Regions from separate parts of the Paraburkholderia sp. EG286A genome, predicted to be linked through region 2. Evidence: riboswitches for the same ligand, from Rfam matches in the RefSeq annotation. Region 2 holds a riboswitch; the other holds the start of a gene.
The links. Region 2 has a riboswitch for ZMP and ZTP ahead of AB4Y35_RS28180 (tetrahydrofolate dehydrogenase/cyclohydrolase catalytic domain-containing protein). Riboswitches for the same ligand answer to the same signal wherever they lie in the genome.

Region 1: linked by a shared signal. The riboswitch ahead of glyA (serine hydroxymethyltransferase) and the one ahead of AB4Y35_RS28180 (tetrahydrofolate dehydrogenase/cyclohydrolase catalytic domain-containing protein) in region 2 are both predicted to bind ZMP and ZTP.

Annotation. Positions count from the first base shown of each region.
Region 1 covers NZ_JBFRCB010000003.1:1,030,025-1,041,607, reverse strand. The annotation lists gene AB4Y35_RS17570 (cytochrome b) at 1-325, shown strand, start outside; gene AB4Y35_RS17565 (YceI family protein) at 387-974, shown strand; gene AB4Y35_RS17560 (YceI family protein) at 1,029-1,619, shown strand; gene AB4Y35_RS17555 (hypothetical protein) at 1,725-2,180, opposite strand; tRNA gene AB4Y35_RS17550 (tRNA-Lys) at 2,342-2,417, opposite strand; gene ybgF (tol-pal system protein YbgF) at 2,594-3,343, opposite strand; gene pal (peptidoglycan-associated lipoprotein Pal) at 3,367-3,873, opposite strand; gene tolB (Tol-Pal system beta propeller repeat protein TolB) at 3,892-5,184, opposite strand; gene tolA (cell envelope integrity protein TolA) at 5,321-6,313, opposite strand; gene tolR (protein TolR) at 6,310-6,756, opposite strand; gene tolQ (protein TolQ) at 6,781-7,458, opposite strand; gene ybgC (tol-pal system-associated acyl-CoA thioesterase) at 7,613-8,107, opposite strand; gene ydfG (bifunctional NADP-dependent 3-hydroxy acid dehydrogenase/3-hydroxypropionate dehydrogenase YdfG) at 8,176-8,922, opposite strand; ZMP/ZTP riboswitch at 9,120-9,257, shown strand; gene glyA (serine hydroxymethyltransferase) at 9,418-10,665, shown strand; gene nrdR (transcriptional regulator NrdR) at 10,681-11,160, shown strand; gene AB4Y35_RS17495 (GspH/FimT family pseudopilin) at 11,318-11,583, shown strand, end outside.
Region 2 covers NZ_JBFRCB010000006.1:258,525-270,107, reverse strand. The annotation lists gene AB4Y35_RS28200 (hypothetical protein) at 1-138, opposite strand, end outside; gene AB4Y35_RS28195 (Abi-alpha family protein) at 287-1,054, opposite strand; gene AB4Y35_RS28190 (hypothetical protein) at 1,157-1,492, shown strand; gene AB4Y35_RS28185 (hypothetical protein) at 1,711-2,073, shown strand; gene AB4Y35_RS28180 (tetrahydrofolate dehydrogenase/cyclohydrolase catalytic domain-containing protein) at 2,388-3,236, opposite strand; ZMP/ZTP riboswitch at 3,405-3,488, opposite strand; gene AB4Y35_RS28175 (hypothetical protein) at 4,208-4,795, opposite strand; gene AB4Y35_RS28170 (hypothetical protein) at 5,589-5,819, opposite strand; gene AB4Y35_RS28165 (LysR substrate-binding domain-containing protein) at 6,229-7,215, shown strand; gene AB4Y35_RS28160 (hypothetical protein) at 7,528-7,980, opposite strand; gene AB4Y35_RS28155 (NADH-quinone oxidoreductase subunit B family protein) at 8,052-8,561, opposite strand; gene AB4Y35_RS28150 (NADH-quinone oxidoreductase subunit C) at 8,561-10,123, opposite strand; gene AB4Y35_RS28145 (hydrogenase 4 subunit F) at 10,127-11,583, opposite strand, start outside; gene AB4Y35_RS28140 (formate hydrogenlyase) at 11,583-11,583, opposite strand, start outside.

The sequences.
Region 1 (11,583 bases), on a different contig from region 2:
CGGCTCCATGCATGGCTGGGAACGGCTCGCCGCGCACCTGGGCCACACCGCGCTTTATGTGCTGATGGTCGCGATTCCCGTGACGGGCTACCTCTATAGCTCGGCGGCCGGCATCCAGGTCGTGTACCTCGGCATCTGGCCGATGCCCGTGCTGATCGGCCCCGACACCGCGCTCAAGGGCGTGCTGCGCGTCGTGCATATCTCGTTGAACTACACCTTGCTCACCGTCGTCGTGCTGCACGTGCTCGCCGTCATCAAGCACCAGCTGATCGACCGCCAGAACATCCTCTCGCGCATGCTGCCGTTCGGCACACCGCGTGACTGACTGTGCGGCGCGCATGCGCCGACTCCATTTCCCGATGCCTCCCACCTTGGACCGACTGCCCATGATCCAGCGTCTTGCCCATTCCGCCTCCGTCGTCGCGCTCGGCGCGGCGCTCGCCGCCGGCGCGGCGTTTGCCACGACCTTCGCCACCAACGCCAACGCTGCTGCTGAAGCCGCGAAGAACTCCGTGAGCGCCGTGTTCAAGCAGATGAACGTGCCGGTCGAAGGCCGCTTCAATCACTTCACCGCCGACGTGCGCTTCGATCCGGCGAACGTCGCGGCATCGAGCGCGAAGCTCGACGTCGAGGTGGCGAGCTTCGACCTCGGCGCGCCGGAATACAACAAGGAAGTCGCCGGCGACGAGTGGTTCGACGCCTCGCACTTCCCGCACGCGACCTTCGTCTCCACGCAGATCAAAGCCGGCGCGAACGGCGCGTTCACGGTGGCTGGCAAGCTGACCATCAAGGGCAAGACGACCGACGTCGTCGTGCCGGTGCAGTACCGCAAGGACGGCGCCACCCAGGTGTTCGACGGCGCGCTGCCTATCAAGCGCCTCGCGTACGGCATCGGTTCGGGCGAGTGGAAGGACACCTCGATCGTCGCCGACGACGTGCAGATCAAGTTTCACATCGTGTCCGCCGCGCACTGACGCGCGTACGGCAGCGCTTTTTCACCCCGTTTCTCCCGCACCAGGAATCGATTCATGAAGACCACGATTTTCGCCGCGGCCGTTGCCGCCTCGCTCGCCGCCTTCGTCGCCACGCCGGCGCTGGCAGCCGCCACGACCTACAACCTCGATCCGATGCACACGTATCCGAGCTTCGAAGCCGATCACTTCGGCGGCGTCTCGGTGTGGCGCGGCAAGTTCACGAAGAGCTCGGGCACGGTCACGCTCGACCGCGAGGCGAAGACGGGCACGGTGGACGTGACGATCGACGCAGCGTCGATCGATACCGGCAACGCGAAGCTCGACAAGCACGTGAGCTCGGCCGAATTCCTCGACACCGCGAAGTACCCGACGGCCACCTACAAGGGCACGTCGATCCGCTTCGACGGCGACAAGCCCGTGGAAGTGATCGGCACGTTCACGCTGCATGGCGTGACGAAGCCGCTGAACCTGAAGATCGACTCGTTCAAGTGCTTCCAGAACCCGATGCTCAAGCGTGAGGTGTGCGGCGCGGACGCGTCGGCGCAATTCGACCGCGCGGACTACGGCGTGAACTGGGGCCAGTCGTATGGCTTCAAGACGGCGACGACGCTGCAGATCCAGGTGGAAGGCGTCAAGGCAGACTGAGTTTGCGCGCGGCATGGACCGCGCGTCGCTCGATGCGAAGCCCGTGCGCTGTCAGGCGCGCGGGCTTTTTTTGTTGCGGGCAGCGATAAGGACGACGAAGTGTCGTCACTGGATCGGCGAGGTTGCGTGCGTGCTGCGCGGCGACAGCGCGACATCGACGACATCGACGACATGCGAATGCCAGATGCCGCAGGTGGCCTTCACGGGCACCCAGGCGTACTTGCCGCGGACCTTGGCGAAGGCGCGCAGATGGATCAGCGTGTCGATGGACGGGACCGGCGTGAGCGTGTCGCTCGCGGCGGGCGCGGGCGTGGCATTGGCGGGCACTGGCTGCTCGATCGTCGCCGAGAGCGCGCGCCGATCGGGCACGAGCAGCGAATCGTAGCGCTGCGCCTTGTGCACCCACTGGTCGAGCGCGGCGACGCAATTGACGACGGCGTCCGGCACGCGAATGCGGCGCAGGTATGCGTAGTCTTCGGGTTGCGGCTGGATTTGCGCCTGAACGCGCAGACTGAGCCAGAATAGCGCGAGCAGGGCGCAGGCAAGGGTCGTGAACTTCATGATGACGTGGCCTGTGCAGCGGGGACGGGACGGCGGGGGAGCAGGGAGTATACATGCTGGGCGCATGCTCGCGCGCCGAGTCACTCAAACCGCTTGAGCTTGCGCCGTACGCTGCAAGGCAAAAAGCCCAGTCCGGAGACTGGGCTTTCTGTTTGATGCTTTGGTAGGCCGTACGGGATTCGAACCTGTGACCAACGGATTAAAAGTCCGCTGCTCTACCAGCTGAGCTAACGACCCAAAAGAGAAGCGGGATTATAGCGGCGCCGGGTCAACACGTCAACCTTTGCCGTCATAAAACCGATGGAAGCGCCCGGAGCACGCCGTGCCCCGGGCCTTCCCTGTATGCGAGAGGCGCATTTCGCGGCTTTGGCATTACACCAGCGCCACGTCACGCCAAAACCAGCCAGCAGCGCTTATTTGAGCTGTGCAAGCTTGCTCTGCGCCGTCTGGGCGACATCCGAATTGCCGTACTGCGAAACGACCTGCTCGAGCGTGCGTTTGGCCGCAGCCTTTTGCCCCTGCTCGATCTGGTTGTTCGCGATGGCCAGCAGCGCCTCTGGGGCGCGCGGATGCTGCGGGTATTTATTGACGACGTTCTGCCACGTCGCGGTCGACCCCTTGTAGTCCTTCAGCGCATAGAGCGCGTTGCCGAGCCAGTACTGCGCGGTCGGCTGGTAAGGACTCTGCGGGAACTTCGCGATGAAGCTGCGGAACGATGCCGCCGCGTTCTTGAAGTCGCCGTTGCGGAACTGCTGCGAAGCGGCGTTGAACGCGTCCATCTCGCCCGGCTGAACCGTGCCTTGCATGCCGTCCACGGTCTCCTGCTGCGGCTCGAACTTCTTGAGTCGCGTGTCGAGATCCGTGTAGTAGTCCTTCTGTTGCTTCTGCAGGGTCGCCAACTGGTTCGCCATATCCTCGTTCTGTCCGCGCAACGTCGCGACCTGCTGGTTGAGCTGGTCGAGGTGGTTGGACTGGTCGAGGATCGTGCGTTGAGCGGCGGACAGCTGGCTGGACAGGCTGTCCGTTTTCGCGCGCAGGTCGAGAATCGCCTGGCGCGCCTGATCGTCATCGAAGATACCCGCGTGGGCCGGCAGCGCCGCAAAGGCGACGCCAGCCACGCAGGCGGCTGCGGCTGCGCGCAGCGGGGAGAAACGGTGCGACATACGCCCCTTCATCCAATGCTCAATTACTGTTGATACACGAGGTCAGCACGGCGGTTCTGCGCCCACGATGCTTCGTCGTGGCCCGTTGCGACCGGCTTTTCCTTACCGAGGCTGACAGCTTCCATTTGCGAATCGGGCACGCCCATCAGCGAGAGGGCGCGACGGACCGCTTCAGCACGCTTTTGACCCAGCGCCAGGTTGTATTCGCTCGTGCCGCGCTCGTCGGTGTTGCCCTGGATCAGGACGTGACGTTCCGGGTGCGTCTTGAGGTACTGTGCGTGAGCTTGCAGCAGCGACTGGTAGTCGTCCTTGACGGCGTAGCTGTCGAAATCGAAGTACACGCTGCGCTTGGCGAGCGGGCTGTTCGGGTTGTTCAGCTCATCGACGTTCACCTGGGCGACCGCGTTCGGGTTCGGCTGGGTGTTCATCGCACCGGCGTTCGGGTTCGTTTCCTTGACACCCGACTTACACGCTGCCAGTGCACCGATCATCAATACGGCCAAGGCCAGGCGTACTTTCTTCGACATCATTTTTTCTCTCCTGAAGTGTTATTGCATAAAGGGACCCCAGGACGGCTCGCGTACGCTGCCGCCCTGAACGGACAGGATTTGCCGCGTACGACCGTCGGTCGATACTGCGGCCAGCACGCCACGGCCGTTCACCTGTGTGGCGTAAAGAATGTACTGACCGTTCGCCGCGAAGCTGGGCGATTCGTCATGTGTCGTGTCGGTGAGCGCCGTGGCGACACCGGACTGCAGATCTTGAATGTACAGCTTAAATCCGCCGCCCGTGCGTGAGATGTACGCCAGTTGCTTACCGTCCGGGCTGACCTTCGGGCTCGTGTTGTAGTTGCCCGTGAACGTCACACGCTGTGCCGCTCCGGCGCTTTCGCCCTGGGCCGGCATCTTGTAAATCTGAGGCTGGCCGCCGCGGTCGCTCGTGAAATAAATCCAGCGTCCGTCAGGAGAGTAGTTGGGTTCGGTGTCGATCGTCGTGCCTTGCGTGAGGCGGTGCAGGCCGGAGCCGTCGGCATTGACGGCGAAGATCTGCGTGTTGCCCGTGCGCGACAGTGCTACCGCGAGCGTGCGGCCGTCGGGAGACCAGGCCGGCGCCGAATTGTTGCCCTTCTGGTCCGAAATGATCACGCGGCGACCCGTCGGCAGGTCATGCACGTAGACGATCGGCTTCTTCTTTTCGAAAGATACGTAAGCGACCTTGGTGCCGTCGGGCGACCAGGACGGCGAGATGATCGGCTCGGGGCTCGACAGCGCGATGTGCGCGTCTTGTCCATCGGAGTCCGAAACCTGCAACTGGAAGCGGCCACCCGTCTTGATCACGTATGAAAGACGCGTGGCGAACACGCCGCGATCGCCGAGCAGCTTCTGATAGATGTAGTCGGCAACCTTGTGCGCGCTCATGCGCAGGCCGCTTGCCGGGCTCGTGAGCACGAGGCCGCCGAGGCTTTCGCCCTTCACGGTGTCGTAGAGCTTGAAACGCACTTCGTACTGGCCGTTGGCGAGCTTGTTCACGCTGCCCGCAACGAACGCATTGGCGCCCTTGGCCTTCCAGCTGCCGAGGTCGACGGAGTCGTTTTCCGAGATCGGTGCGCTGCCGGCGTCGATATTGGTGAATTTCCCGCTGCGTTGCAGGTCGGCGCGGACGATGGCCGCGACCTGCTCGGGCGAATTCGCTTCACCGGCAAAGTTAGCCGTGGCGATGGGGAACTGGGTAGAGCCCACGCCGGTGACGAGGACGTTGAGTTGTGCGTTCGCCGCTCCGCCCGCCGTGATCAGGCAGGACGCGACGAGGGTTCGCAGGCCAAGCTTCGTCATCAATGTCATGCTGTGATATTTCCTGAAAAAAGCAATTTTGTCATAACGCGCAACAGCAGACTGACCCGAAAACGTTCGAATCGTTCCTTTTTAGCCACTGTTGCGCGGCGGCTTTCCTCAACCTTTCTGCGCCTTGCGCTCGCCATTAACCTGCCGGGCGCAAGGTGATCTTGAAGCTCGAAGGCGCCTTGCCGTCGGTATCGACCGGCATCGGATCCGAGCGCTGGACCGCCCGCAACGCGGCGTCGTCCCACGACGAGTTGCCGCTGCTGCGCGAGATCGTTGCCGAAAGCAGCGTGCCGGTCGGCGAGCAACGCACCGCGATCTCCGTCTCGAGACCCGACGTTTCGCCCGACCACACGATGTTCGGACGCACGCGGCGGCGCACCTTGTCGGCGTAGCCCGGCGACGTCGCGTTGCCGCCCGAGCCGCTGCCCGTGCCGCTCTTCGCAAGACCATTGCCGCTCGTGCCTTCGCCGCCGCCCATCGAGCCTTGCATCTGCGCGATGCGGGCGCGGCGTTCCGCGTCGAGCTTCTTCGTCTGGGCGTCAGCTTGCGCCTTCGCCTTGGCCGCCTTCTCGGCATCGGCCTTCTTCTGCGCGTCGAGCTTCGCCTGCTTCTGCTGCTCTTCTTCCTGCTGCTGCTTCTTGAGCGCGTCCTGCTGCTGTTGCTGCTGCTTTTGCTTCTCCGCCGCGGCCTGCTGCTGTTCCTGCTGCTGCTTGAGCTTTTCCGCCTTCTGCTGCGCGGCGAGCTGCGCAGCCTGCTGGGCCGCGAGCTGCTGACGCTTCGCTTCGGCTTCCTGCTGGGCTTTCAGACGCTGCTGCTCGGCCAGTTGCGCCTCGCGCTGCGCTTCCTGCTGCTTACGCTTTTGCTGTTGCAGCGCAATGTCGGCTTCCTCGGTTTGCGGCGGGGCAGGGGCGACCGGCGCGGGCGGCGGCAGCGGCTTCGGTGTCGACAGGTCCGGCACCTCGGTCCACAGTTCCGCCTCTTCACCCGCCGGCGTGCTGTTCTGCCAGTGGATGCCGTGATAGAGGAACAGACCGAGCAGCACGTGCATGAGCACCGCGAGGGCGATAGCACGTCCCGTGCCACGCTCTCGCGGAGGCTGCAGCGGATACGAATCGTTCTTGCGGATCATTGCGATTTGACGAGCAGTCCGACACGTTTGACGCCATGCGACTTCAGGTCGGACATCACGTTCATCACCGTCTCGTATTTGACGGACTTGTCGGCGGCGATCACGACGGGCTGGTCGGGATGGCTCTGCTCGCGATCGGCGACGAAGCCGTTGAGATCGGCGCGCGACATGGTCTGCTGCTGAGTGGCGCCGGAGTCATCCTTGTAGCGTACGCTCAGATTGCCGTCGGGGCGAATATTGACCACGACGGGCGGCACCTGCTGCTGCTGCGACGCGCCGCCGACGGTCGGCAGGTTGACGATGGACGGCGCCACGAGCGGCGCGGTCACCATGAAGATCACGAGCAACACCAGCATCACGTCGATGTACGGCACGACGTTGATGTCGGCCATCGCACGGCGCGAGCGGCTGCCTCGCATGCTCGAACGGACTGAGCCTCCCATCTTCGACTCCTTGCTTCGTGAAGATTAGTGGGCCTGACGCTGCAGGATGTTCGAAAACTCTTCGATGAAGGTTTCGAAGCGGATCGCCAGACGGTCGATGTCGTGCGCGTAGCTGTTGTACGCGACCACCGCCGGAATGGCGGCGAACAGACCGATCGCGGTCGCCGTCAGCGCTTCGGCGATGCCGGGCGCGACGTTCGCGAGCGTGGCCTGCTGCACGTTCGCGAGACCGCGGAACGCGTTCATGATCCCCCAGACCGTGCCGAAAAGACCGATGTACGGGCTCACCGAGCCGACCGAAGCGAGGAACGAGAGGTTCGCCTCGAGCGCGTCCATTTCGCGCTGGAAGGCGGCGCGCATCGCGCGGCGGGCGCCGTCGAGCACGAGGCTCGGATCGTTCAGGCGCTTCTCTTTCGCCTTCAGGAATTCGCGCATGCCCGACTCAAAGATACGCTCGAGCGCGCCGATCGTGTGACGGTTGTTGGCTGCGCTCTGGTAGAGCGCCTGCAGGTCGCCGCCTGACCAGAAGTCGCGCTCGAAGCGCTCTGTCTGGGAGCGCGCCCGGCGGATCGCAAACCACTTGCGGAAGATGAAAGTCCAGGAAATCAGCGACATGAGCAGAAGAAGCCCCATCACCGCCTGTGCCAGTATGCTCGCATTAAGAACGAGAGAAATGATCGACAGATCTTGTGTAGTGTTCATATAGGTTCGTTGTGACGTCCCGAAAGGGGCGAGCGGCTGCAAGACAACGCAAGGCTTCCTGTAGGCGGTTGGGAAGCTCTCGCGCCGTCGCGGCCGAACCCTGCTTGGTCCTGCATTGACCGGCGCGAGTTCACTGGCGTCGTATCAACGGTAATTACTGCACTGCCGTTGACACGGCGTACAGGTCTTTCTGGGGTCCACGTTGCAAGGCTTCATGAACGGGGGCCGGAATGGGTGCGGGCCTCATGGCCGTGCTGTCGACGCAGGCGACACGAATGGTGCCCGTGGCGAGCAGCGTGTTCTCGTGCCACGCTTCCTGCATGAAGTCGACCGAGGCGCGGCCCAGCTTCTCGACGCGGCTTACGGTGGTGACGACGTCGTCGAGGCGCGCGGGCGAACGGTAGTCGAGCGCGGTGCTGCGCACGACGAAGAGCACGCCCGTTTCCTCGGCGAGCCGACGCTGATCGACGCCGCACGCGCGCAGCCATTCGGTGCGCGCGCGTTCGAAGAACTTCAGGTAATTCGCGTAAAACACGATGCCACCGGCGTCGGTGTCCTCGTAGTAGACGCGCACCGGCCACGTAAAGCCGCGCCCGGCCGGTGACGACGCCGCGTCCGGCTTGCTGGTGGAATTTTCCATGCCGCGCATTCTACCGGAACGCGAGGCCCCTACGTCTTTCGTACGACTGACGTAAGTATTAAATTTGTAAGGTAATTTTAGCCGCGGTGGACACTGGTGCCGGCGAACGTCTGGGCCACGGGCATCAGTTCGATCGTGTTGATGTTGACGTGCGCGGGGCGCGTGGCAATCCAGTAGATCGAATCGGCGATGTCCTCGGCCGTGAGCGGCTGCACGTCCTTGTAGACGCCGGCCGCCCGGGTGTCGTCGCCGCGAAAACGCACGTTCGAGAACTCGGTGCCGCCGCACAGGCCAGGCTCGATGTCGGTCACGCGCAGTGCCGTGCCCGCGAGGTCTGCGCGCAGGTTCAGGCTGAACTGGCGCACGAACGCCTTGGTCGCGCCATAGACGTTGCCGCCTGCATACGGCCAGCGGCCCGCCACCGAACCGAGGTTGAAAATATGGCCGCGGTTGCGCTCGACCATGCCGGGCAAAAACGCGTGAGTGACCTGCACGAGGCCCGTGCAGTTGGTGTCGATCATGGTTTCCCACTCGTCGAGGTCGGCCTTCTGCGCCGGCTCCACGCCGAGCGCGAGGCCGGCATTGTTGACCAGCACGTCGATGCCGGCGAACCCGGGCGGCAGCGCGCCGGGCGCGGCTTCGACCGCTGCGCGGTCGCGCACGTCGAGCTCGATGGGCAGGAGGGCGTCGCCGAGTTCGGCGGCGAGGGCGTCGAGGCGGTCCTTGCGGCGAGCGGTGGCGACGACGCGATGTCCGCCCTTCACGAAGGCGCGGGCGATGGCGGCGCCGAATCCTGCGGACGCGCCGGTGACGAAAACGATCATGGTGGCTCTCTAGTCGGTAGAAGGCGAGAAAAGGGGAGAGCCTACTTGCAATGCCGCATTGCGGCAAGAAAGGGACAGTACGCGCGCAGGCCGCATGACCGCGGGCGCCGCCCGGCGCGCCACCGGCCGCGGGGCGCCCGGGCGCACTGGGGGCGGGCGGTTGCCTATTCCCTGCCGTTCCAATAAACTAACGCGCTCAATCCCTGCGTGACTGGCGATAGGGTTCCGGAACGGCGGCATTGGCGGTAGCCATGCGCCCGTTATTGGGGACCCAAGGTGGAACGACCCACCGTGAAGCGCAGGGTGCCGTTTTGCCGTTCGCCTGGGCAGCCTGATTTCGCGCGCTTTCGTTTGCGCTGCGGAGGCTGTCCTGCCTCGCGTGTGCGGCACCCCCTTTCGCCACGTCAAGGCTGGCCTCTTCGCCAGCAGCGCCGCGTACCCGCTACGCGTTCCGCGCGAGACCCGGTCAACCTGAACACACTTAACGGAATCCGTATGTTTGACAGAGCCGAAAGCACCATCGCCAACGTCGATCCCGAACTCTTCAAGGCGATCGAACTCGAGAACCGCCGCCAGGAAGAGCACATCGAGCTCATCGCGTCGGAAAACTACACCTCGCCCGCGGTCATGGCCGCTCAGGGTTCGCAGCTCACCAACAAGTACGCCGAAGGCTACCCCGGTAAGCGCTATTACGGCGGCTGCGAAAACGTGGATATCGTCGAGCAGCTCGCGATCGACCGCGTGAAGCAGCTGTTCGGCGCCGAAGCCGCGAACGTTCAGCCGAACTCGGGCTCGCAGGCCAACCAGGGCGTGTTCTTCGCCGTGCTCAAGCCGGGCGACACCATCATGGGCATGAGCCTCGCCGAGGGCGGTCACCTCACGCACGGCATGGCGCTGAACATGAGCGGCAAGTGGTTCAACGTCGTGAGCTACGGCCTCGACGCCAAGGAAGACATCGACTACGAAGCGCTCGAAAAGCGCGCGCACGAAACCAAGCCGAAGCTGATCATCGCCGGTGCGTCGGCATTCGCGCTGCGTATCGACTTCGAGCGCATCGCCAAGGTTGCCAAAGCGGTCGGCGCGTACTTCATGGTCGACATGGCGCACTACGCGGGCCTGATCGCCGCGGGCGTCTACCCGAACCCGGTGCCGCACGCCGACTTCGTCACCACGACCACGCACAAGAGCCTGCGCGGCCCGCGCGGCGGCGTGATCCTGATGAAGGCGGAGTTCGAAAAGCAGATCAACTCGGCCATCTTCCCGGGCATCCAGGGCGGTCCGCTCATGCACGTCATTGCCGGCAAGGCTGTGGCGTTCAAGGAAGCGCTCTCGCCGGAATTCAAGACCTACCAGCAGCAAGTGGTCGACAACGCGCGCGTGCTGGCGGAAACGCTGGTCAAGCGCGGTCTGCGCATCGTCTCGGGCCGCACGGAAAGCCACGTGATGCTGGTGGACCTGCGCGCCAAGAACATCACCGGCAAGGCGGCGGAAGCCGTGCTCGGCACCGCGCACATCACGGTCAACAAGAACGCGATCCCGAACGACCCGGAAAAGCCGTTCGTGACGAGCGGTATCCGTCTCGGTTCGCCGGCCATGACGACGCGCGGCTTTGGCGTGAAGGAAGCCGAGCAGGTGGGCAACCTGATTGCCGACGTGCTCGACAATCCGGAAGACGCCGCGACGATCGAGCGCGTGAAGGCGCAGGTCGCCGAGCTGACGAAGCGTTTCCCGGTTTACCGCTAAGCCACGCGATAACCCATGCGCTGCCCCTTTTGCCGGCACGAAGACACGCAGGTCGTCGACTCGCGCGTGTCCGAAGACGGCGCCGCGATCCGGCGCCGCCGCCGCTGCCCGGCCTGCGACAAGCGTTTCACGACGTACGAGCGGGTCGAGCTGGCGATGCCTTCGATCGTCAAGAAGGATGGCAGCCGCACGGAATTCGACCGCCGCAAGATCATGGCGAGCATGCAACTGGCGCTGCGCAAGCGCCCGGTTGCGGCCGATGCGATCGACGCGGCGGTTGCCCGTATCGAGTATCAATTGCTCGGCAGCGGCGAGCGCGAAGTGCGCAGCGAGCGCCTTGGCGAGCTCGTCATGGGCGAATTGCGCGAACTCGACAAGGTCGCGTTCGTACGGTTTGCTTCGGTGTACCGACGCTTCGAGGACGTCTCCGAATTCGAAGACGTGATCGAGGAATTCCGCCGCGCGGGTGCCAACAACCCCGCGAAAAAGCGCTGAGCGCATTCGCATTTTTCTTCCTCCCCGCCAGGCCGCGGTCGTAACGCTTGCATTCTCGCGAGCCGACGCTGCGCGCACCAGCTAGCCGTTCGGCTAATTGTTTCGTTTCGCTTTCGTCCGTAGATTGATGGCAATCCGCTCGAACTAAGGATTGCTCATGAAGTCCGGAGGATTCACGCTCGTTGAGACGATGGTCGTCATCATCCTGCTGGCGGTCTGCGCAACGGTTTCCACGCCCGTATTCACCGCGTGGCGCGTACGCGATCAGGTCGACGCGCGCGCCAATGCCCTGCTCGGCACGCTTGCCTACGCACGCAACGAGGCCATACGGCGCAAGTCGCGCGTTACCGTTTGCCGCGTCGACGCCGCGCACACCTGCCTCGAGGCGGCCAAAGCGTGTCCGTCCGGTATTGCCGACTGGTC
Region 2 (11,583 bases):
CCGCGCTGTCTCGTCGGCCATCGCTTGGCTGGTCCAAGTGGATACTGCCTGCAGGCCGAACGTACCGCGATACATGAGGATCGTTCCGACTACGCCAGCGATGGCGCCAGCAAGGTTGACGCATTTGTCGACAGTCATGATCCCCTCCGTTGTTTTTCGGGATGGTCAGAGTCCGCGCGACGACAGCGCCAGACTAGCCATTTCGGTCGAGTACGGTATTTCATGCGTGCCGCATAGATCGCCAGCTTTAGAGAGGTATTTGCCGCAGCCGCGCGCCATTCCAATCTCAAAGGCGCCTTGAGGACGGCGGTGAGATTTCCGTGGCAAGCGGCGTCAACTTCTCGTAGAAGTCGTACGGGTCGCCCGTAAAGCCTTGGGTTCGAGCGAACATGTTGAGGCATAGTGCGGTAGGCGTCAGGCTGGCAACCGGGGGCGTACTGTGGAAATTGAATCCACTCCCCAGTACAAGGAGCCCCATTCCGTGCAGATGGTCGAGTGCGATGTCAAGCTCGCTGGCGCTCTCGATGCCCGTGACCTTACGTAGCCCGTCAAGTGGGACCATCTTCTGCGTGTCGCCGAGCACGAGGCGATGCTCGGACACATGGATTTGTTCGCCCTTGCAGACGAATTCGACAAGCCTCGCCTCACTTGCGGTCAATTGGTCTAGCAGATTGATGAAGGTTAGGTTGCTGTCGTCCGTACCGCTGGGCGTGCATGAACTCGCAAAGAGCCCGGCCCACATGTCCTGCAAATGGTCTGCATCAACCCAGGAGCTTTTTTCGATGATCTTGCCCGCAAGGCGTGGGTGAACGTGAACGGGGTCGGTGCTGCCTTCTTGTTCCAGCCTAGCTTTGGCTTTCTCAATAATCCTGACGGCGTTTGCCGCTCTCCAGCTTTTGACTTTGTCCTGAAGCAGGAGGCCGAATTCCTCGGCGACTGGCATACAGACCTTTCCGAGAAAAGCGCCGACGCCAGTCATCGCTTTGTCAGCCACGATCTTGGTGGTTTCGGCGAGCGCCTTCGCGCCCAACGGATCGAGATCTTCTGCACCCATGCTGGCCCCTTGGTTTGATTGTTTGAACCCGGTCGATTTTACGTGACCTGACGGGTTGTTTTCCAAGTTAGGATTGCAGATCCGAACCCACTGGACTTGGAAATGACACGCGCCGCTCGGATCGTACTGCAAGACACACGGCACGCAATCAGAGAACACAGCGACACGTTGCAGGCAGAGGCCTTCCGCGTCAGCTGGTTTGGCATCGTCGGGCTGCTTCGCTCCGTTGGCCACGTGCTCGATAAGGTCGACGCAGAATCGTCACCCGAGATGCGCCGGGCAATTCGCGAGAAGTGGTCCGAACTGACTGCAACCCGCCCGGAGCCAATGATCTTTTGGGGATTCATCGAGGCCGAGAGAAACCGCTTCTTGAAAAACTACGAACACGGTATCGAGCGGACTTTGACGATAGCGAGCTCTCAGCCGGGGGGCTGGTAGTAATCGATCAAGGTAATGCGCGTGGGGGCATGGTAGTCCCCGAGCGCAAGCTTGACTCCTTTATCGCGAGCGGGCCGTTTGCCGGTCGGCCCGAAAAAGACGTAGCGTGGGAAGCACACGCTTGGTGGATGCGGTATCTCGACGAGACCGACGAACTTGCTTCCTCGTATCGGCCGGGATAAACGGCGACCAGCATTCTGAACAGGGGCTATCAGTCTATGGCTGAGTTCGACACCGATGCGGAGATCGAAGCGTGGATTGCCGCCAACGGCGGCATCGATGCCCTTCGAACGGTCGTGGGCAACGGCCAAATGCAAGGAAGGCGAGCTGAGCGGGCCAAAGCATATCTTCAACGGCGTGACGCCAGAGAGGTCGCCGACCTTGCCCGCAGAAATGTCGATGCAGTCGAGCTTTCCGCCTCAGCTGCTGAAGACTCAGCACGGGAGGCTAGGCGTTCTGCGGATGCGTCTGAGCGCGCCGCGGATGCCGCCGCAGCCTCGGTAAAGCAGGCCCGCATCGCTTGGATCGTCGCGCTCGTCTCGGTGATCGTGGCTGCAGCCATTGCGCTGTTCAAGAAATAACTCTTCCATTCACAGTTGCCCGCGCTCATCCGCCGACCTATGCTTTCGCGGAAATACAACGAACGAGGGACTCACCTTACTGGGCTTGCCTGAGCGGGAAATTCTGGCGGAGAGAGGGAATCTGTCGCGAGCGGTCTCGACCACTGACATGATGCGCCGCTTCCGGAAGGCCTGCTGACCACTGGGAAGCGGTCTCTCAGATGGTCGAACTACCATGATCGAGAGCGGCTGCTGATGGGCCGATAGCTGCCCGATGCGATGAGCCGTAGCCGCCCCCCAGGCGGTCGCCCCGGCCTCCCCGAAGCGGAGACCCTTCAGGCGCTCCCCGTCGCGCGCTCGGCTGCGGTCACCGTCTGTGAGATGAGCGTCGAGATCGTCATCGGGCCGACGCCCCCCGGAACGGGCGTCACGGCGGCACATCGGTCCAGCAGGCCGCCGGCGTCAATGTCCCCCATGCCGCCGACGTGGTATCCGGCATCGATGACAACAGCCCCGTCACTGATCCACCCACCGGGAATGAAGCCGGGCTTGCCTACCGCGCCAACGATGAGTTCCGCGCGCCGGATCTCCGCTTCAAGATTGACGGTTTTCGAGTGGCACAACGTCACCGTCGCGTTGGCATTGGACAACATCAGGGCCATCGGCTTTCCGAGGATCGGGCTGCGCCCCACGATAACGGCGCGCCCGCCTGACACATCAATCCGGTAGTGAGAAAGCAGGCGCATGATGCCGGCTGGCGTGGCAGACCCGAAAGCGGGCTCGCCGAGCGCCATCAACCCGAAGCCGTGGCTGGTCACGCCATCGACGTCTTTCGCGACAGCGATCCGGTCGAAGCAGGCGCGTTCGTCAACGTGTGCCGGCACCGGATGCTGGAGCAGGATGCCGTGGACGTCCGGATCCGCATTCAGCTGGTCGATCGCTGACAGGACGTCCTGGGTGGTCGCGGAGGAGGGCAGCGTGATCGCGCGCGAGGCCATGCCGACCCGGCGGCATGCATTGCCTTTCATGCGCACATAGGTTGCCGACGAAGGGTCATCACCCACGAGGATCGTTGCCAGTACCGGTGTCTGGCCTCCGTTTCTCTTCTTGAGCGCAGCGACGCGTTCAGACAGTTCGCATTCGTGGAGTGCGGCCAGTTTCCGGCCATCAAGCAGGGTCGTCATGCAACCTCCCGCTGCGCAAATCCGGTCACCGCCTGTCCGGAAACAGGCACATGCGGGCAGACGCATCCGGAGGGCGGGAGAGCCGGTGAGCGCGGTTCACAGGGCGGGCAAGGCAGGCATAAACCGGAGATACGGGCATGGATCATGGGAGGTCTCCAGAGAGGACGATCACGATGCCCAGGCGAACGGCGGCGCTGCGTTTACGCTCCCCGATGGTGCTCCATCCGTTTTTCGCCAGTCATGCAGACGCCGTATCTTACCGCACCCCCGGGGATCGCGACCGGTTCGGTCCGGCACAACGGGCGCCACGGCTGCGGAGCTGGCGGGCCGGCGGCCGTGGCAGTCCGGTCGCGGCCACCGGTCGGTCGCGTCCTGTGTCGCCGTGGTTTGCCGGTCAGGGTGGGGCGGGGTATGCAGCGTGGCCGCGATAAGCGGCGTTATCGCCTGATGATGTATAGGAACTCGAGGGATCGGATCGTGCGTAAAGTTGCGAGGACCAACGTGCGGTTCGATTTCTGCCTCACGACTGATGTCTCGCCGCGTCCGGCGTTGCCTCGGGATACCGATCGTGTGATTCGTAAAGCCGAAAAGCGGCGACGCTGGCGGCTATTCTTGTCATTACCTCCGCGCTCGCCCTCGGATGAGACAATCGCAATCTCAGCGATTCCGCGGGCTCTTCGGGCCGGACCCGGCGCGGATTGGCGCGCATGAAACCGCTGCGCTTGCCACGACCACGGGTCATCAATGAATGAGCGATTTTGCGAGGGATTCCTGCAGAAAAGACATCGAGGACAATAGACCTCTTCGACGGGAGTCACGGCAGTTGCCTCGATAGTCGCGTCCATCCTAATCTCAGTTCGGTTCAATGCAGTCAGTTCCCGCGCGGTCTCCGCGAGAGTTTAGGATGATCGCCGAGCTCGGATTGCGGGCCGGGTGTGCCATATGGTCGTGTTTGTCCATGCCGCTCACGCCTAGTGAGTTTTCAGTATGACCAGATCTTTCGAGGATGGCGCGGTATAGGTTGCAAGCAACAGATTAGCTTTCGAGTGCATCCAAGCGACGACGGTTGACCCGGATTGCAACTCAATATTCGTTACATGCAGATCAGCAATGCTGCGAGGAGCGGACAACCGGTCGCGCGCCGACCGAATATGCTGAAGTGCTTCCAACACGCGGTCGTCCGGCGCAAAATCGTTGGCATTTAGGTGGGATTCGTGCGCCGCTGAAAAAAGCGCCTCAACTAGACCCACGTCCCACGCGTCGTGCGTGCGGGCAAGCTGGTGTAGCGGAGAATCCTCGGTTTTCCGTGGATCGACATCTCTCCGTGAAAGCTCGTCTAGAAACGCACGGGGCAGTCCGCGCTGCCACGCGACGTCCCGAAGGCATCTGTCCGCTGCCCGCAGATATTCGATCGCAGAATATACAGCTCGTCGTCGAATCGACTTTTCTGGTGGATTGGTGAGCACTTCGCAATATGCGGTATCTACTTCCGCACGCAATTCGCCTAGAAGTGCGCGAATCTGGACGAGGCGCGCATGGGGCAAAGGGTCGGCAGACATGGCGGAACTCTCCCAATAAGCTGGGTTGTACGTGTTCTGCGGGTCGCCGCGCGAAGTAAGTGGAGAACAGGGCGACTGACCGCAGTTTAGCGCTTTCCGTTGACCTTGCGCGTAGCCCTTATCTGCCGGAAAGGCGCTGGTTCCTGCCATCGGAGACTCTTCTGGCGTCAGCGTCGGTGGGCTGCTCCAGCGTCTCCGCATTCAACCGGTCGAAGCGACGGATAAGATACAGTTCTGAATACTGCAGTCGCTACAAACTGACGCGCGCTTTGATATGCCGGGCCGGAGATAGTAGAGATTGAGCGGCAGGCAACGCTGTCATGAGCTTGCGCGCGGTGCGCCTGGATGGTGGTCAACGCCATTAGGACTGTGGTGCCTTTTAGCACGGTCCGAAGGCCGGTTGGAGCGAAGTAGAGCTACCGTGAGAAGCGCGGGTTATCACGGACCGCCGACTTCCGGTATGTACGCCGATAGGGAAAACTCCCCAGCCCCATTCCGAATGTTGGTTTTCGGGAGAGTATTAAATCCTTGATTCCCGGTGTAGCGCCTCTGTTCTGCGAAGAGGGGCACCACCGAGTTGAGCGTTTCTACTGTTCAGTTTTTCTTTGCTTTCGGCCAAAACCAGATGACATGAATGCCGTCGTTGCAGGGCTATCAGGGCAGCTAGCGTTTTGGTATGTCGATTCCTCTGAACCTTGCGTGCGCCCTCTGAAATAAGTCCAGTACAATCGACGGCCCGAGGTCGGCGGACGAACACGACGTTAGAACTGGTGTCTTTAGCGGTCGCCGCGCCCTATGCCGCACGCTTGGTACGGTTGATGACCAGCGGCCAGCGCAGGAATATCACGTTACTATACATATTGCTTTTGCCGATCCCGGTCATTCCGATCCATTCCGGGAGTGGACGCGCGACGTCGGCCGCGTTTCTGTTTTTCGCCATCCATGCGTCGAGATAGTTTGAGAACAGCAAATCGAAGTCATGACCTGTGGGACTGGGGAGCGCTTCAATGAAGGGGTTGCTCATTTCGTTTGCCTCTGGGACGGGATCTGCCCTCGGTCTATTTGGCGCTCTTTTTCGGCTTTTCGCCAGCTATCCTCGATAGAAGGGACCGCTGGCTGGGTTTGCCTAAAGCCGCTATCTTCCGATTGTGTTCGGAATGCCGAACACACTGGAAGTGATATGGTTGAAAGCTGTGACGGACGGAAATTATTTAAGTAAAAAAATCCGCCAAGAGGGAGGTTCTTGACCTAGGATTCGGCCAAGAATGGAAGCTATTTGAGTAATTTCTTGGATGCTAATCCAGTTCCTTTACACCATCAGATGGAATGCAGGAAATGCCGGTTAACCCGGGCGGCGCACCTTCCGACGTAGAGTCACTGCCCCCAGGGGCTAACCAGGCGTGGATTCACCACGCGGGGCGAGGACCGCACATTTGAACCAGATCCATGTAATGCGCATCTTCCTGCGCGTTGCGGAAACGCAAAGTTTCAGGCACGCTGCCCAGCAACTGAACGTGTCGAACGCGCTGGTTACCCGGTCGATCGCCTCGCTGGAAGCACATCTGAAAACACGCCTCATCAACCGCACAACACGCAAGGTTTCGCTCACAGAGGCGGGCATGCGCTATGTGGATGGTTGTCGCACGCTGCTCGAAGAACTCGACCACCTCGAAGGATCCCTGGCAGGCATCGGGCGCGAGCCCAGCGGCACGCTGCGAGTTGTCGTTACGAGTGCGCTGTCGCCGCAGTCCCTCACGCAGTTGCTCGACAGCTACCGGCGCCGATATCCGAAGGTGCGTATCCGGCTCACGGTCACAGAGCGTGTGCCGCGACTCGTCGAAGACGGCTATGACGTCGGTCTGCTCGTCGCGGACCCGTCGACGCCCGGCGAGACCGCGGATACTGATGTCAAGGAGTTGTCGTTTGCGAGTCAACGCCTCGTGCTATGCGCCGCGCCGTTTTACCTGACGACACACCACGAACCGCACCATCCCGATCATCTGGCGCTGCACGCCTGCCTGGCGACCCCTGCGGACCAGCGCGGTTCTGCCTTATGGCATTTTGTCGACACTGAGGGCAATGAGGAGTCTGTGGCGATCGAGCCGTCATACATGGTCGACAGCCCGCTACTCGTACGGCTTGCCGCGATCGCTGGAATGGGTGTCGCGATACTGCCCGAATCGCTCGTCGCCGACGACTTCGCCATTGGCAACCTGAGGCGCGTTATGTCGACGTACAAGATCGACGATTGGCAGCCGAATGTGTCGCTCGTGTATCCGCGCCGTCAGCATCTGCCGGCAAAGACGCGCACATTTATCGAACACGCGCTTGAACGCGCAGGCGCGATTGCACCGCTAGTTTCCGGCGACGCGCAAGCGGTGGTGCCGCGGGAGACGCATGCCAGACGTGACGCTGCGTGAGCAGGGTCGGCGCGGGCATTGAGACCTGCCTATGGTCGCGATCAATACTGTTCACTGGAGTGACCGGCTCCTGAGCAACAAGCGAAACCTGAACGTCTCGGCGATGGCGCGCGCGAATGACTCGTTATTGGCCGGCTTTACTCATTCACGGAAGCCGCCCGAAAGCTGCCGTTGAGGACTTAAACGGCAGCACGACAGAATCTTCGTTGGACTGCTGGGCCCAGGAACGGACGTTTGACATGGGATCACCGGTGCTGGGGTGAGCATTGCAGAGGCGCAAACATTGCTGCCTTCGCTGCAGGCGCTCCACGGTCAGTCAATGTATCGTCCGCTAAAGGCCCAGGCGAGCATCACAGCCAGCGCACTGAAACAGCACAGCCATTGCGTGACAGCGGATCCAGTCCCGAACTCGGGGTTCGAAATCAGCGTGGTCTGGATCGCCAGGCCGAGAAGCGCACCTGGTTCCAGATGGTGCGTCCGCTCGATTCGCAGCCAGTACATCGAGAGCAGACTGGCCGACCAGCCGGAACCGACCAGGAGCCAGTCGATCACCTTGAAATCAAACGACCTGGCGGGATTCCTTGCGACATTCATGGCGATGTGCGAAATCGAAACCGTCACAACAAGAACGGCCAGGGCAACAAACCACGTCGGGTAGCGAAGCAGAACGGCAAACAGGAAGCCGAACATCGTGACGAGTTGAGGCCATGCCAGGCGCACGAGTGCGAGGCTCGCGCGCAATTCGTCGAAATCGTCATCATGCATTGAGCGCGTCCCGGTGTGTGGAGGTACGGCACGGCGCATACCCGCCTGGATGTCGATCTTCCTGAATTACGCTAACGTGCCCGGCAGGCCGTCAGGATGCCCCGCAGCAAATCGATGGGTGGTGGTGGACAACCGGGGATTGCCACATCAACCGGCAGGACCGACGAAACCGGGCCGCATACGGCATAGCTGCCGGAAAATATGCCGCCCGTGCATGCGCATTCTCCTGCCGCTACGACGAGTTTCGGGGCTGGCGTTGCTTCATATGCCGCAAGCACGGCCGCCTTCATGTTCAAGGTCACGGGCCCGGTTACGAGCAGCAGGTCCGCGTGGCGGGGGCTCGCAACGAACCTGATCCCCAGACCTTCGATGTTGTAGTAAGGATTGCTGAGCGCGTGGATCTCCAGTTCGCAGCCGTTACAGGAGCCCGCGTCAATCTGCCGGATGCATAGCGCGCGCCCGAGGAGATCGAGTATTTCCCGACGAATCTCTCGCTCCTCGTGTCGCCATGCATCTTCCACTGTCGGTGCTGGTTCGTCCGGAAAGCCGGAGCGCGCGAATTGCCGGATAAGCTGCCACATCAGAGATCGTGCCCCGCGTAGTTCAGGTTGAACGACTTGTTGATCAACGGAAAATCAGCAACGATGTTTCCGATGATCGCGTGCTCGAGTGCTGGCCAGCCCTGCCACGATGGATCGTGGCAATGGCAGCGCGAAACCACATCGCCGGCGTCGACCTCGAGCGTGACAAACACGTCGCCGCGCCACCCTTCCACCCAGCCCGTACCGCGCGACGGTGCGGTGACCGGCTTCACGTCGACGGCAACGGATCCGGCAGGAAGGCTGGTGAGCAGTACACGTATTACCCGCAGGGACTCGTCGATTTCGGCAAATCGCACGGCGACGCGCGCCGCGACGTCGCCCCGCGCGTCGCTCGCAGCCTTGACGGCCACATCGTCGTACGGAGCGGGTTGCATGGCCGCGCGCAAATCGAATGTATGACCGCTGGCGCGAGCGGCCATGCCGCGCACGCCGAAATGTCCAGCGACGTCGGCAGTCAACCGGCCGGCACCAGCAAACCGGTCCTGCAATCCCGACTGGTCCTCGTAGATCTTGCGCATAATGCGGGCTTCACGCTCGATAGCATCGCACTGCTTCACCAGGGCCGTCGCGGTCTCCGGACGGATGTCGACTGACACGCCACCCGGTACGATCCGGTCCATCAGATAGCGATGCCCAAAGGCGTGCGCGTTCATCCGTGTCCAGTCCTCCTTGAGCCGTGAGAACTGTGCGAGTCCGAAGGCGAACCCGGCATCGTTGCCGAGCGCGCCAAGGTCGCCCAGATGATTGGCAACCCGCTCCCGTTCCAGCAGGAGGGCGCGCACATACAGCGCGCGGTTCGGTACCGTGACACCGCACGCCTGCTCAAGCGCCATGCAGTATGCCCATGTAAACGCAACTGTCGAGTCGCCTGCGATCCGTGCCGCGACCCGATAGCCACCTGAGGCCGGCGTTCGTTCGAAGAGCCGCTCGACTCCCCGGTGCACATAACCTAGACGCTCTTCAAGGCGCAGCACCTTTTCCCCGACGACCGAGAAGCGGAAGTGCCCCGGCTCGATGGTGCCGGCGTGGATCGGCCCGACCGCGATTTCGTGCACGCCGTCTCCCGCGACCTGCACGAAGGGGTAATCCGCCTCGCTGGACTCGAACGTCTCGACGCCGGATGCCTGTCTTTGCAACGGGAAATAGTCAGCGGGCCAGTTGCCGTGATTGAGCCACGAGCGGGTGTCTTGCGCATCACGAGCCCGCAGGCCGGTCAGATCGAAGATTGCGCGCTGCATGCGTGCCGCGTACGGAAAAATGGCGGCAAGATCAGGGAAGCTTCCACCGGGCTGTGGGCTACGCTCCGTCGCAAGACGCACCCACAGTATCCCGTCTTCACATTCGTACGCCGCGTTTGCAGAAAAAAGCCCGTCGGTTGCTTCGCAGCCCCACATCGTGATGAGCCGGCCCTGCTGCGAGTGCATCATGTGAGCGACTTCGCGCCACCGTGCTTCGTTCACCTCCACGATGGCTGCTGGAATCTGTCCCACTGCGTGCGACAGCCGGATCGCGCCTTCGATCTGTGTCATACCAAGTCGCATGCTTCAGCCCCCCAGCATCGTTGCGGCCTGGCGATACCACGTTGCCAGGTAAGGTGGCACATAGAGACCGAGCATCAGCCCGAGGCCCAGATGCACGAAGACCGGCAGCAGGGCAGGGCGATGCTCGAGCGGTTTTGCCGTTGTCGTTCCACCAAACACCATCCGCTGCACGCGCGCGAAGATTGCCGCAAAAGCGACGGCGAGGCCGAGCAGGAGCAGGGGCGCCGTCCACGGTATCGTATTCATGGCGGTCGTCAGGATCAGGAACTCGCTCGCAAACACGCCGAACGGCGGCAGGCCGAGAATCGCGAGAGAGCCGAGCATCATTGCCCAGCTGACTGTCGGGCTGACCTGCAGCAACCCGCGAATCCCATCGATCGCCTGCGTGCCTGCCTTCTGCGCCGCGTGACCCACGGTGAAGAAGATGGCCGATTTGACGAGCGAATGGACGGTCATATGAAGCAGCCCGGCAAACGTCGCGATCGGGCCGCCAAGTCCGAACGCGAAGGTCATCAGCCCCATGTGCTCGATCGAGGACCAGGAGAACAGCCGTTTGACGTCTTTCTGGCGAAACAGCGAGAACGATGCAACCAGCACCGACACGAGCCCAAAGCCGACCAGCAGCCGCCCCGGCAGGCCATTGCCCAGGGCACCATCGGCAAGGACCTTGCAGCGCAGCACCACGTACAGCGCGACGTTCAGCAGCAGCCCCGAAAGCACGGCCGAAATCGGTGTCGGGCCTTCGGCGTGGGCGTCCGGTAACCAGCTATGCATCGGTACCAGTCCGACCTTGGTGCCATAGCCTACGAGCAGGAAGACGAAGGCGATCGATACGATGTTGGGGTCCAGGTGGGTCCTGGCCGCTGCCAGGCTCGTCCAGAGCAGCGCATCGTCGCCGGTCAACTGCCGGCTCGCCGCGAGGTAAAGCAGGATCGTGCCGAACAAGGCCTGCGCGATGCCGACACCGCACAGGATGAAGTACTTCCATGCGGCCTCGAGGCTGGCGGCTGTGCGGTAGACGCTCACGAGCAGCACGGTCGCGAGTGTGGCTGCTTCCATCGCGACCCAAAGTACACCGAGATTGTTGGTCAGCAGCGCAAGCAGCATGGCGAACATGAAGAGCTGGTACATGCTGTGATACAGCCGCATGCGGTTTGCCGTCATCCGGCCACGGTCCTCTTCGACCTGCATGTACGGCCGCGAGAACAGTGACGTCGTCCAGCCGACGAATGCGGTCAGCGCGACGAGGTACACGTTGAGCGGATCGACAAAAAATGCCCGACCGTACGCAAACGACGGCCCATGTTCGACGGTGCGCGCGGCGAGTACGAGCGTGGCTGCAAACGTCGCGACGCTGAATGCGACGTTCAGGTGCCGCGCGACACGGCTCGTTCGCGTGAGCGCCAGGCATGCGGCGGCCAGGAGCGGAATGCCGAGTACGGCGAGCACGACGTGGGCGT